Regions from separate parts of the Ornithinibacillus xuwenensis genome, predicted to be linked through region 2. Evidence: riboswitches for the same ligand, from Rfam matches in the RefSeq annotation. Region 2 holds a riboswitch; each other region holds the start of a gene.
The links. A riboswitch is a leader RNA that binds a small molecule or an ion and turns the genes downstream of it on or off. The one in region 2 is predicted to bind thiamine pyrophosphate.

Region 1: another riboswitch for thiamine pyrophosphate. It lies ahead of thiW (energy coupling factor transporter S component ThiW); the one in region 2 lies ahead of thiT (energy-coupled thiamine transporter ThiT).
Region 3: another riboswitch for thiamine pyrophosphate. It lies ahead of ABC228_RS09470 (YkoF family thiamine/hydroxymethylpyrimidine-binding protein); the one in region 2 lies ahead of thiT (energy-coupled thiamine transporter ThiT).

The regions. Positions count from the first base shown of each region.
Region 1 is NZ_JBDIML010000002.1:363,006-367,209, forward strand. It holds gene thiM (hydroxyethylthiazole kinase) at 1-13, opposite strand, end outside; gene thiD (bifunctional hydroxymethylpyrimidine kinase/phosphomethylpyrimidine kinase) at 13-813, opposite strand; gene tenA (thiaminase II) at 810-1,502, opposite strand; gene thiW (energy coupling factor transporter S component ThiW) at 1,535-2,023, opposite strand; TPP riboswitch at 2,111-2,226, opposite strand; gene ABC228_RS07685 (amidohydrolase) at 2,413-3,537, shown strand; gene ABC228_RS07690 (CHY zinc finger protein) at 3,629-3,946, opposite strand; gene ABC228_RS07695 (DJ-1/PfpI family protein) at 4,149-4,204, shown strand, end outside.
Region 2 is NZ_JBDIML010000001.1:962,159-966,362, reverse strand. It holds gene ABC228_RS05535 (M3 family oligoendopeptidase) at 69-1,859, shown strand; TPP riboswitch at 1,924-2,027, shown strand; gene thiT (energy-coupled thiamine transporter ThiT) at 2,144-2,707, shown strand; gene ABC228_RS05525 (hypothetical protein) at 3,198-4,204, shown strand, end outside.
Region 3 is NZ_JBDIML010000003.1:38,681-42,884, reverse strand. It holds gene ABC228_RS09480 (ABC transporter ATP-binding protein) at 1-1,160, opposite strand, end outside; gene ABC228_RS09475 (ECF transporter S component) at 1,141-1,746, opposite strand; gene ABC228_RS09470 (YkoF family thiamine/hydroxymethylpyrimidine-binding protein) at 1,809-2,399, opposite strand; TPP riboswitch at 2,497-2,600, opposite strand; gene ABC228_RS09465 (DUF4363 family protein) at 2,675-3,016, opposite strand; gene ABC228_RS09460 (DUF421 domain-containing protein) at 3,104-3,964, shown strand; gene ABC228_RS09455 (hypothetical protein) at 3,986-4,204, shown strand, end outside.

The DNA.
Region 1 (4,204 bases), on a different contig from region 2:
TAGAAAAATCCATTACTCCACCTCAACCATTCTTGCTGCAAAGTGATTAGTTGGACCATTTCCACTACCGAGATCAAAGGAATGTTGGATTGCATTTGTTACAAATTCCTTTGCCCTTTCCACTGCTAGGGGTAGCATAATGCCTTGGCTTAAATAGGCGGTTATAGCAGCGGAGTATGTACACCCTGTCCCATGGGTGTTGGCTGTCTCCACTCTTTTTGCTGTAAAGGTATGCATTTTTTTGCCATCATATAGAAAATCAATTGCTTCTCCTGATAGATGACCTCCTTTTACAAGGGCTGCACCTGCACCGTATTGATGAACAATTATCGTTGCGGCCTCTTGCATATCTTCCACCGTTTCAATCGATTGGCCAATAATAAATTCTGCCTCTGGAATATTTGGTGTAACAACGGAGGCTAGCGGTAAAAGATGTTCACGTAAATAATTACGGGCATTCCCGTCAATTAAGGAGTCCCCACTTGTCGCAACCATGACAGGGTCCATGACATAGGGAGCATTGATAGTAGCTATTTGTTCCCTAATAAGCTGCATCATGTCAATGGTTGCAATCATCCCTGTTTTAAATGCATGAACCGGCATATCAGACAAAACGGAATCGAATTGCTGATGAATCATTTCATTCGGTAAATGATGTACTGCTTGGACCCCAGTTGTATTTTGAGCAACTACCGAGGTGATAATGGACATTCCATAGCTTTTTATCTCTTGAAATGTTTTCAGATCGGCGTGAATTCCTGCACCTCCACTTGGATCTGTTCCAGCAATCGTTAAGGAACAAGGAATCGTCATGAATGGATCGCCTGCTTTCCATCAGAAGGCCATTGTTCCAGACTATATGCCATTTCCCAGAATTTTAATTCTAGCTGACAGCTTTTTCGGAATGCATCCTTTATCCGTAATTTCTCATCAGGAGAAATATGTTCTGCATAGCGGTCCAGAAGCATTCTCATGTCATTGGTTGTGTTTTCTACTCTGGAATCAGCATAAAAGCGAATCCATTGATAAAAAGGATGGTCCTCTTTCGGCTGGTATTTTTCCATTAGCTCTTTTCCAATTTCTAAATAGGTCCAAGGACAAGGAAGTAAGGCACCTAGTATCTCCCCTAAAGTTCCAAGCTGTGCATGATACATCATATGCTTGATATAATGGTCTGCTGTTGGTGGAAGTGAGTGTCCCTGAAGTGATTCATAGCCAACTCCGATATAATCACAGAAATTGTGATGTGGGTGAATTTCATCATGCAGGATGAAGCTTATTTTGTCATGGAAATACATAATATCCTTCCGACTTGTTGATTTTGCTAAGGCTAACCCGTAAATTTTCATAAATGCGTTTAAATATTCAAAGTCGGCTTTTACATAGTGCTCAATCGCGCTTTTAGCAATATCACCCTTTCCGATACCTTCTACAAATGGGTGCTCAAAAATTAGTTGAAAAATATCATCATTTTCTTTTCTCAATTGATTCGTAAACGTCATTTAAAAATCCTCCTCATACTAATTTGATTCTCCTAAAAGCTTTTTACTAGACTATCCTGGTTGACACGTGACAAGATAAACCAGCCAATGAGTGCACCAGTAATACTGCTAATGAGAAATGATGGAAGAAAGGCAAATACCCCAACAGAACTACCCATCAAAATGATTGCAAAAGGTACGGCAAACACCGATCCTATTAATCCAGTACCAACCGCTTCCCCAATGACCGCGGCGATATTTTTCTTCGATTTTTGATAGAAGTACCCAGCTAGAAATGCGCCAATCATTCCACCAGGAAAAGCTAGTAATGTTCCTAGACCAAGCATATTTCGCAATAGACCAATCACAAATGCGATGATGACAGCAGGTCCTGGACCTAGCACTACTGCAGCTATGACATTAACGGCATGCTGTACAGGATATGCCTTCGCAATTCCCGCTGGAAACCAAAGTAGCTGTGCTCCCAGGGTACCGATTGCCACAAGGATTGCCATGGTTGTTAACAGTCGTGTTCGATTCAAATTGTCTCCCTCCCGTCTTTTAGGGATGACCAAAAAAGCCAGATCCACAAAGGGACCTGGCTTCCATAAGCTGAAATAGAATAGACATACATCGTCTGACTACTTCCCTACGCTGGTATTAACCAGATCAGGTCCATAAGAGTCGGAAAGCTTACGTGCTTTCCTCTCAGCCCACGAATTTTAGGGCACCCCTAGTAGTAATGTTTCATATTCGGTTACACAAACTTACCATAACAAAATTACTTCATCCTGTCACCAATATCATTCAAAAAGGGAAATAGTACCTAGAAAATTAGAAAGTTTCATCGGTTGATCGCTCACAGAAAACCGGTGAAATATTCACCATGTTATAATAATAGAATAGTAAGCGAATAAAGAGGAGGAATAGGATGCTAGCAATTAAAAATACCACAATTTTTGATGGAACAGGAAACAAAATAGAAGATAAGGTGATTCTTGTAAAGAACGGGAAATTCGAATCGATAACAAATGATAAAGCGATTCCAGATAGCTATCAGGTAATCGATGCTGCTGGAAAAATGGTAACACCAGGACTCATTGACGTACATACTCATTTGGGTGTATCCGAGGAAGGTGTTGGAAAAGAGGGAAGCGATTTTAACGAAACGAGCAGTCCAATTACCCCTCAAGTGCGTGCCATTGATGGAATTAATCCAATGGAAAAAGGATTTGAAGATGCTCGGAAATCAGGGGTTACCACTGTACAGGTAATGCCAGGGAGTGCGAATGTCATTGGTGGAGAAATGGTCGTTTTAAAGACTGCAGGTCATATTGTAGATGAAATGGTTGTGAAGGCACCTTCGGGTATGAAGGCAGCTTTGGGGGAAAACCCTAAAATGGTGCATGGTCCTAAGGGTAAGATGCCGGTCACCCGAATGGGAGTTGCTGCAAGACTTCGTGAAAAATTGATTGAAGCACAAAACTATTTAAATGGTGAACAAAAAGAAAGAAAACTAGATATGGAGAATCTTGCTAAAGTAATACGTAAAGAAATTCCATTGCGTGTGCATGCACACCGAGCAGATGATATTTTAACGGTTCTTCGCATTAAGCGCGAATTTGATATTGATGTAACAATTGAGCATTGTACAGAAGGGCATCATATTGCCGACTATATTGCGAAGCATGAGGATGTCCGTGTCTCGGTTGGTCCAACAATGTCCAGTAGATCTAAAGTAGAACTGAAGGACAAGGGTTGGAATACCATTAAAACACTAATGGATGCTGGAATATCCTGTTCTATCACAACAGATCATCCAGTTGTAGGAATATCCTACTTAGTGACAAGTGCGGTACACGCGATTAATGGAGGTATTACAGAGGAGCAAGCACTTCGAGCAATAACAATTGATGCAGCAAAGCATCTTGGTGTTGCTGATCGAGTTGGTTCAATTGAAGTAGGAAAAGATGCCGACTTTGTCATTTGGAGTGGTAATCCATTCGACTTACGCAGTCAAGTAGAACATGTTTTTATCGAAGGAAAAGCGATTTAAATTCTAGTGATACGTAACGAAAAGAAGCAATCACCATAGATTGAAAGGTGATTGCTTCTTATTTTTCTCAGATATGCTAGAATGACAGATTTTATGTCACCTCAAAGTATAGGTGGTGATGATATTGGCATCCTTCGTTAAAGCTTGATTGGCAATTTGGGCAATGTGTTGTTTTTAGGTATTCATGAATCGTGAGTTCTGTCTTGCAAACGCCACATATAATAGCCTTCGTATCGAATTCCTTGGCTTTCCATCTAATTATGTCGTGATTCTCACTTTCTTCATGACATTTAAAGCATGGATAATATTTATGACAGCATTTAAATTTTATCGCAATGATATCCTTCTCCGTATGATAATGTGTACAACGCGTTTGTTCATCAACTATCGGTCCATAAATCTTCGGCATTCCTTTTCCTCCTTACCCCACATTCACTATATAGAGTGTACTACAAATTAGTAGAAGAAGAACAAAATATAAGTGGATTCATTTGATGGAAAAACAGTTCTTGTGACCTATCTGTAAAGGATAAATTCTGGGAGGACTAATTGCTCTTGGAATCGAATATAGTATGTAAGTGTTCAATATAAAATCATGAGGAGGAGTAATCATGACCAAAAAAGTACTGATTCTTGCTGGAGATGCAGTAGAAGCTTTGGAGATTTA
Region 2 (4,204 bases):
GTGAAAAATGTTAAACTTATTGTTAATATAGAAATAATTCTAACTATAAAAAATTAAGGAGAGATTAGATGCAATACACGAGAGAATACGAGAAAACTTGGGATTTGGATGTGATATTTCCAGGAGGAAGCGATTCAAATGAGTTTCAAACTTATTTAGAAGATGTACAATCTAGAATGGAAGAATTATCTACATCTGTACAAGATTTTGATCCAAATGATATAGAAAATAATATGTCTACGCTATCTAACATTGTGACGCAACTAGAAACTGCGATGAAAAAACTACGTGAATCATTTGCTTTTATAAGCTGCTTGAGTGCACAGAATGTAAAAGACGCAAATGCTAAACTATTAGTTGGGAAACGTACGGCATTAGGAGCGAAAATGGGTGGTATTCGTACCGTATTAAATCAAAAGCTTGCATCCATACCAGATGAAGCATGGAAGAATGTGTTACAACATGATTCCTTACAAGAGGTTTCATTTGTATTAAATGAAACAAGAGAGGCAGCTAAGGAATTACTAACATCAGAACAAGAAGTGCTAATAAATGACCTTGCAGTAGATGGTTACCATGCATGGGGGCAAATGTATGAAACGATTGTAGGAAATATGTCGGTCGACATCGAAGAGGATGGCGAAGTAAAATCGTATTCGGTAGGACAAGCAGCAAATAAATTAAGTAATCCTGATCCCGAATTTCGTAAGCATGTATTTCAACAAATTAGCAAGGCTTGGGAAAGTAATGCAGATTTGTTTAGTCAGACATTAAATCATCTAGCGGGATTCCGCATCCAAAAATATAAACATCGTGGTTGGGATAATGTACTAAAGGAACCACTTTCAATTAATCGTATGAAACAAGAGACATTAGATGCAATGTGGAATGCTATTACAAATAACAAGAAGCATTTCGTTAATTATCTAAATAAAAAAGCAGAGCTTCTTGGAAAAGACAAGCTAAGCATATACGATATTGGTGCACCTTTATCGAATTCAGTGAAGACATCTTCCTATACAGATGGAGCAAATTTCATCTTAAAGCATTTTGCTGAGTTTAGTCCCAAAATGGCTGACTTTTCTAAGAATGCTTTTGAGAAACGATGGATTGAAGCGGAAGATCGCGCTGGAAAACGCCCAGGTGGATTCTGTACAAGCTTCCCAGATAGTGAACAAACACGTGTGTTTATGACGTATTCTGGAACTTCATCGAATATCTCAACACTTGCCCATGAATTAGGTCATGCCTATCATCAGCATGTTATGAATGATATTCATGGATTAAATCAAGGCTATGCAATGAATGTAGCAGAAACGGCTTCAACCTTCGCTGAAATGATTGTTGCAGATGCGTCCGTTAAGAGTGCAGAAAGTAAAGAAGAAAAAAGAGAATTGCTAGAGGACAAAGTACAACGCAGTATTGCTTTCTTTATGAATATCCATGCAAGATTCTTGTTTGAAACTAGATTTTATGAAGAAAGAAAACAAGGAATGGTATCTGTAAATCGTTTAAATGAATTAATGTTAGAGGCTCAGAAGGAAGCGTACTGTGATGCACTAGAAGAGTATGATCCAAATTTCTGGTCATCAAAACTACACTTCCATATAACAGGTACACCATTCTACAACTTCCCATATACTTTCGGTTATCTGTTTAGTTTAGGAATCTATGCACATGCACAAAAGAGTGATAAGAGTTTTGAAGATGACTATATAGCATTATTACGAGACACTGGTCGCATGGATGTAGAAGACCTCGCTAAGAAGCATTTAAATGTTGACCTGACTAAGCCAGACTTCTGGGAAGATGCCATTGCACTTTGTGTGAAGGATGTAGAAGAGTTTATTTCGTTATAAACGGATAATCTTGCAAGAATTGGAAAAGTAATATACAATAGCGTTAACAAAAAAAGTGAATGAATAAGCCCACAGGGGGAGCCAAATGGCTGAGAGTGAACAGAACATGTTCAGACCCTTAGAACCTGTTAGTTAGTACTAGCGTAGGGATGGTGGCTTTTTTGATGGATATGAAAGGCAATGTGAGCGGAATTCCCCATCAGGAAGCTTCCCCTTGGCATTGCTTTTTTTGTGTTTGAAAATCTATTAGTAGATTTTTAGATTACAACAGGGGAGGAATTGATGTGAGTTCAAAACGCACATTGTTCATGGTTGAAGTGGCAATCTTCGCAGCTTTAGCTTTATTATTAGATTTTATTCCATCTATTCAAATGCCTAACGGTGGATCAATTTCTTTTGCTATGATACCAGTATTTATCGTTGCTTTTCGTTGGGGATTAAAGGGAGGACTATTAACAGGATTTATCTGGGGAGCACTTCAATTAGCTTTCGGTCCTGATATTAAGACGCCTTTACAAGCATTTATTGAATACTGCTTTGCATTTGCGGCACTAGGAGTAGCTGGTATTTTTGCTAGACATGTACAGCAAGCAATTAAAGATGGTAAAGTAGGGAAACGTTTCGTCTATATAACGCTAGGAGTATTTCTCGGCACGGCGCTAAGGTTTTTAGCTCACTTTTATGCGGGTATCGTTTTCTGGGCAGAATATGCACCAGAAGGTCAAGCGCTATGGTTATATTCTTTAATATATAACGGTTCTTACATGTTACCTTCATTTATTATCACAACCATTGTCGTTTTCATTTTATTTATCAAACAACCAAAAACACTACTACAATCAGCATAATTATTTTCCGCTCACAAAAGGGTAATCTCTTAAAAAGAGGTTACCCTTTTTTGGATTTCTTTTATAATGGAGATAAGAGGTGAAGTAAATGAAAGAATTAGTTGGTCAGTGCACTACTTGTAAGAAGAATGTTTTTTGTGAAAACGGATTTCTAGACGGTGTATATGAGAACGGTGTTATCCACTGTCATGAATGCGCAGAGAAACTATAATAGAAACTATAGAAGACTGGACTGTAAATACTAAGTCTACTGGCTTTCGATTCAATTGCTTTTACATCAACATCCGCTATCTCCCATCCAGATAAGTAATAAACTCCGCCTTACATAAATTAATTCTAGCAATCTTAATAATAAATCATTAGATGATCACCGTAATACAAACCTCTTTCAAATATAGAAGCAGAAACTACATTATCGTACATCTCCCTTTCACCGCTATGATTGTTCACGCATAGGCTATAGCACAACGGTAAAGAAAGGAAGATGAATGTGGAGCTTACATTTGCCCATTGGTTATACGGATTCTTTACACTCGTTATTATCGTCACGATGATTTTTCGAAAAGGTGTCGTACTTCCCACATTGCTAGGAACATTTATTATTGCTTCGGTTTATAACGGAAATATTATTGATGGGTTCACCGCAATTTTTAATGCCAATCTGATAGCGGCACAAGAATTGTTTAGTATCTTTTTAATTATTACATTTATGCTTGCTCTGTTAAATTCGTTAAAGGATTTGGGCGCAGATGTCCGGATGATTCAACCAATACAAAAGGTGATGGTTAATGGGCATATTTCGTTTTTTGTTTTAGTAGGTGTTACTTTTGTAATCTCCTTATTCTTTTGGCCAACACCAGCCGTTCCATTAATTTGTGCACTTCTTGTACCTGCTGCTGTAAGGGCTGGTTTACCTGCCATTACTGCTGCTGTTGCAATTGCTTTGGCAGGGCAGGGGATGGCATTATCCTCAGACTATATTGTGCAGGTTGCTCCAAGTCTGTCAGCAGCTTCAGCAGGAGTTAATGCTGGTGCAGTGGCAGATAAAGCACTAGTTCTATCCGTAATTGCTGGTGGAGTAGCAATTCTACTCGCATATTTTATGTACCGGAAAACCATTCGTTCGAAAGATGACCCACAAAATGAAACAGAGTTACAAACATTGAATTCAATAGAGAGCTCGAATAATGAGGCAAAAACATCAAATCTATCAAGGTGGAGTAAAACATTTGCGGTAGTAGTGCCACTTACACTTCTGATTGTTGTCATTTACATGATGTACTCTAAATTATTTTCTGATAGTGGTGGATTAATTGGCGGAGACGGAGCAGCTTTTGTTGGTGGTGTTGCAGTTATATTACTATTAATGTCAACTATTGCCTTTGGAAAACACCATGCTTTAGATTATATTACAAACCATATTACAGACGGATTTGTGTTTGCATTTAAAGCAATGGGACCAGTAATTCCAATTGCGGGATTCTTCTTCCTAGGTAG
Region 3 (4,204 bases), on a different contig from region 2:
ATTTCTGCTTGATGATAGCCATTTAGCTTCATGCCAAAGGTAAGCTCGTCATACACTGTGTCGGTTATAAATTGATGTTCAGGATTTTGAAACACGAAACCGATATTTGCTCGTAGTTCTTTTTCATTCCAATTTTCAATTTCTTTTCCTTGAAAAGAAATCGTACCTCGATCCGGTGTTATCAGCCCAGCCATAAGCTGAAGTAGAGTTGATTTACCCGCACCATTTTCTCCGACAATAGTTACAAATTCACCTTCAGGGATATTTAAAGTAATGTCACTTAGGATTGTGGATTTCTTTCGTCTGAAGGAAAGATTTCCAATCGAAAGTAACACCGGCTTGTTTGTTGGGCGGGAGTCTGCTTTCACTGTCAATGGATTAAGATAGGGCTTGGGAAGCCAAACTCCTTCTTGTTTTAATCGTGGTATTTTTTCTGGAAAAATTTTATCTGGTTTATCATTTGCTATGATTTGTCCATTCTTATTAAGAACTAGTAATCGATCAACAATAAAAAGCCAGTCATCAATTTGGTGGTCGATAATAAGTATGGATAGTTTTTTTTCTTCCTTAATTTCTCGTATCAAATCAATAAATTCAATTCGTGATACTGGATCAAGATTTGCAGTTGGCTCATCAAATATGATTAGGTTTGGATCGAGAAGAAGCACTGCTGCAAGCGCAATTTTTTGTTTTTCTCCACCTGATAATTCATGTAATCTCTTATGCTTATTGTTAGTCATTCCAACCAAATGGAGAACCTCTAAAATGCGCTTAGGCATTTCAGAGGATGGGATGTTCAAATTTTCCAATGTAAAGGCTAGTTCGTCTTCAACCGTTATCATACAAAACTGGCTCTCTGGATCTTGAAAGACTATCCCGATATGTTGCTGTAATTCTCCTGTTGCGTAATCAGAAATATGTTTATCTTTAAAGTAAATATTTCCTGTAGAATTACCTTCAACTGCTTCAGGATATAAGCCATTTAAGCATAGTGCGAGACTGCTTTTTCCAGATCCACTAGCACCTATTAACATCGACATCTCATTGTGGTATAACGAAAAGCTAAGATCTTGAAGTACTTGGTTATCGTTAAGCGATTCATAGCTAAACGAGTAGTTTTCTACTTGAAGTAACGATTTGTTAAGCTGCTGGATGCTCACGCTTCTTTTGCAGCTCCTTTCCTAATGCATAACCACGTAGTACACCTGTTTTCGCAAGCTGATCGCCAAGCCATTTACCAAGAATTCCAGCTAGAAGTGCACCACTAATGATTCGGATGATAAGTGATGCTAGGATAATCCATGCTCCCATGGCAATAATACCAGATGCATATAAGTGATAGATGAAACTTACACTAGCAGCTAACATACCCGATAATATTAAAATTGGTAATGTATAATTACGCCATTTTGTTATTGCAAAGGCTAATTCAGCTCCCGCACCTTGTATCATCCCTGTAAGTATAAGTGTAGGACCAGCTGTACTTCCAATAAGTACCTCTACAACAGCGGCGATAACTTCTGCAGTAAAAGCAATACCAGGTTTTCGGATGATATAGGCTGCTAATATAGAAACAATAAACCAAATACCGAAAATAAATTCATAACCTAGTGGTCCTAATCCAAACGGGGTTAAGAATGTAGTGATTCCTTGCCCAACAAAGAAAAATAATAGATAGATAACGCCAAATACAACGCCTAGTATAGACATGAGAACAATTTCTTTTAATTTCCAATGCTTTGTCATATAAAATCCTCCTTTATGCCGCATATAATTGGCATTAATACCTCACTAAATGAAGGGTCAAGTTATTTAGTTGAGGGACTATTTGCAGAAATCGTAAATGTCATGGTGACATGAGAAACTTTGCTTTGTACATTTTCAAACGCCTCTTCCATTGTACGAAAAATATCATTTACATCTCCGTCGAGGCGGGTAGCATAATGGCTTCCACTTACTTTAACACCTTGGGATTGAGATAAATCGATTTGTTCATAAATCGTGTCCATATAATCCTCTCTACCCATAGGATATAGCGCAAATTTACAGCTGGCCTGCTGACGAATACTTTGGGAATTCTGTTGGTTTAACACAACGTCAGTTTCACTCATTAATACATCACCGCTTGAATCACCTGGACATCCGATGGAATATGTACCACTCATAGCAGCATGCTCTCCTGTTTTGGCTGCATGTAAAAATATAGCTCTTGTTACATCGAAAACATGAACCAACTTTCCACGAATACATGTAGAAACGTCATCTGTATCCTTCCAAACCTTAGAAGTATCAACTTCCTTTAGTGCTGTTAGAATAATAGTTGCAAAATTATCGCTCATCGGAAAAAGTGTAAACTGACATCCTGCAATTCTACTATCTCCACATCTCATACGCATCATAATTCCTCCTATAAAAAATTAATATAACAAAAAAACTGCACTCCCTTGGGAATGCAGTAACAAAAGTATGTACCTCAAAAAACAATAGAAAAAACACATACAGTGTACTACACTTCCCCACGCTAGTATTATCTAGATCGGGTAAATAAGGGTCAGGCAATGCCTTCTCAGCCACGTAAAGCAGCTCCCCTAGTGTTTACGGATATGCAGTTATGTTACAGAAATACTATAAACAATCATTTCAAATTTGTAAAGGGAGTCATTATACCTAATTGTTACATCGAATAAATTCCTTCAAGGTACCCTTTTATTGTTGCAAGCTCAAGTAATGCCTGTAACTTGTCCTCTTGGTCAACTGCGGGTTTTAGTCGCTCTAGGCTTTCATGAAGCCCCTCATATTCACCTTCGTCACCTAGTAATTGAAGCTTCCATAGTGTTTCTTCATATATTTTGATAAGCTCATCCATTTGTAATTTTGTTTCTTCCCAATCTGTATGTGATATCGAATCCTCTAAAGCATTTATCTGATTAAAAAATATTTCTCCACCTATTGGTTGTCCACAACCTGAAAAAAGTAATGAAAGAAAGATAATTAGAAGGTATGGTTTTTTATACATAAGCATTCTCCTATTTTGTATGTTATTTCTAGATTGTCCAATACTATAAAATGCTTACATAATTTTACTTCAAGGGGAAATGAAGAAGTGTCTGAATACCTAATAACCATAATTCGTTCCGTAATTGCATTTTTGTTATTACTCCTAATGGCTCGAGTGATGGGTAAGAAGCAAATATCCCATTTAACATTTTTCGATTATTGTGTGGGAATCACCATCGGGTCAATTGCATCCAGTATGGCAGTGGATCAAAATATTAAAATATCAAATGGTTTAATGGCGCTTTTAGTATGGGGGCTTTTTCCAATCGTATTGGGTTATATCGGATTAAAATCAAAACTATTTTTACAAATTACGGATGGAAAATCAGATATGGTCATTGAAAATGGAAAAATTCTTGAAAAAAATCTAATGAAAAACCAATTAGCTATTAAAGAATTAATGCTGTTACTACGGGAGCAGGGAGTGTTTAACGTGCAGGATGTTGAAATGGCAGTATTTGAAACAAATGGGCAACTCAGTATATTAAAAAAGTCTGAGGAACAGCCAGTGACTCCCCGTATTCTTCAAACACCTGTAGAAAGGGATCACGGCCCAACTATCATCATTTCTGACGGGCACGTAATGAAAAATAGTTTGAAAAAACTAGGATATACCAAGGAGTGGCTATTAGGAGAAATACAAGCACAGGGAGCTCTCACGTTTCAAGATGTGTTCCTTGCGCAGGTTGATTCAAAGGGAAATGTTTATGTGGATTTGTACAGTGATGACCTCAAGAAAGAGGTGGTTCAACAGCGTCCTTTAGTTGGTTCAACATTAAAAAAATTGCAGGCTGATTTTGAAAGCTTTGCATTACAAACGGATAATCCTGCTGCAAAGGAAATGTATACGGAGCAAGCCGAGAAGCTACAAAAGGTACTCGATAACATAACAGACTATTTAAAGTAACGTTTCGATGGAGGGATTTGTATGAAGAATTGGTTTGGGGTAATTGTGTTCATCTTGTTTTTTTCTCTAGTAAGATTAGATGTCCTTGCACTAGAAGAAACAACAACGAAATATTTTGGTGTCGGAGCAACTGTAGAAGAAGTAGAGCAAGCAACGTTTACTGTTAAAACCGATGGAGAACAAGTAGGGGAAGGCTTTGTATATTCACCTGAATCCAATAAAGCAGATGGAGAAATTCGT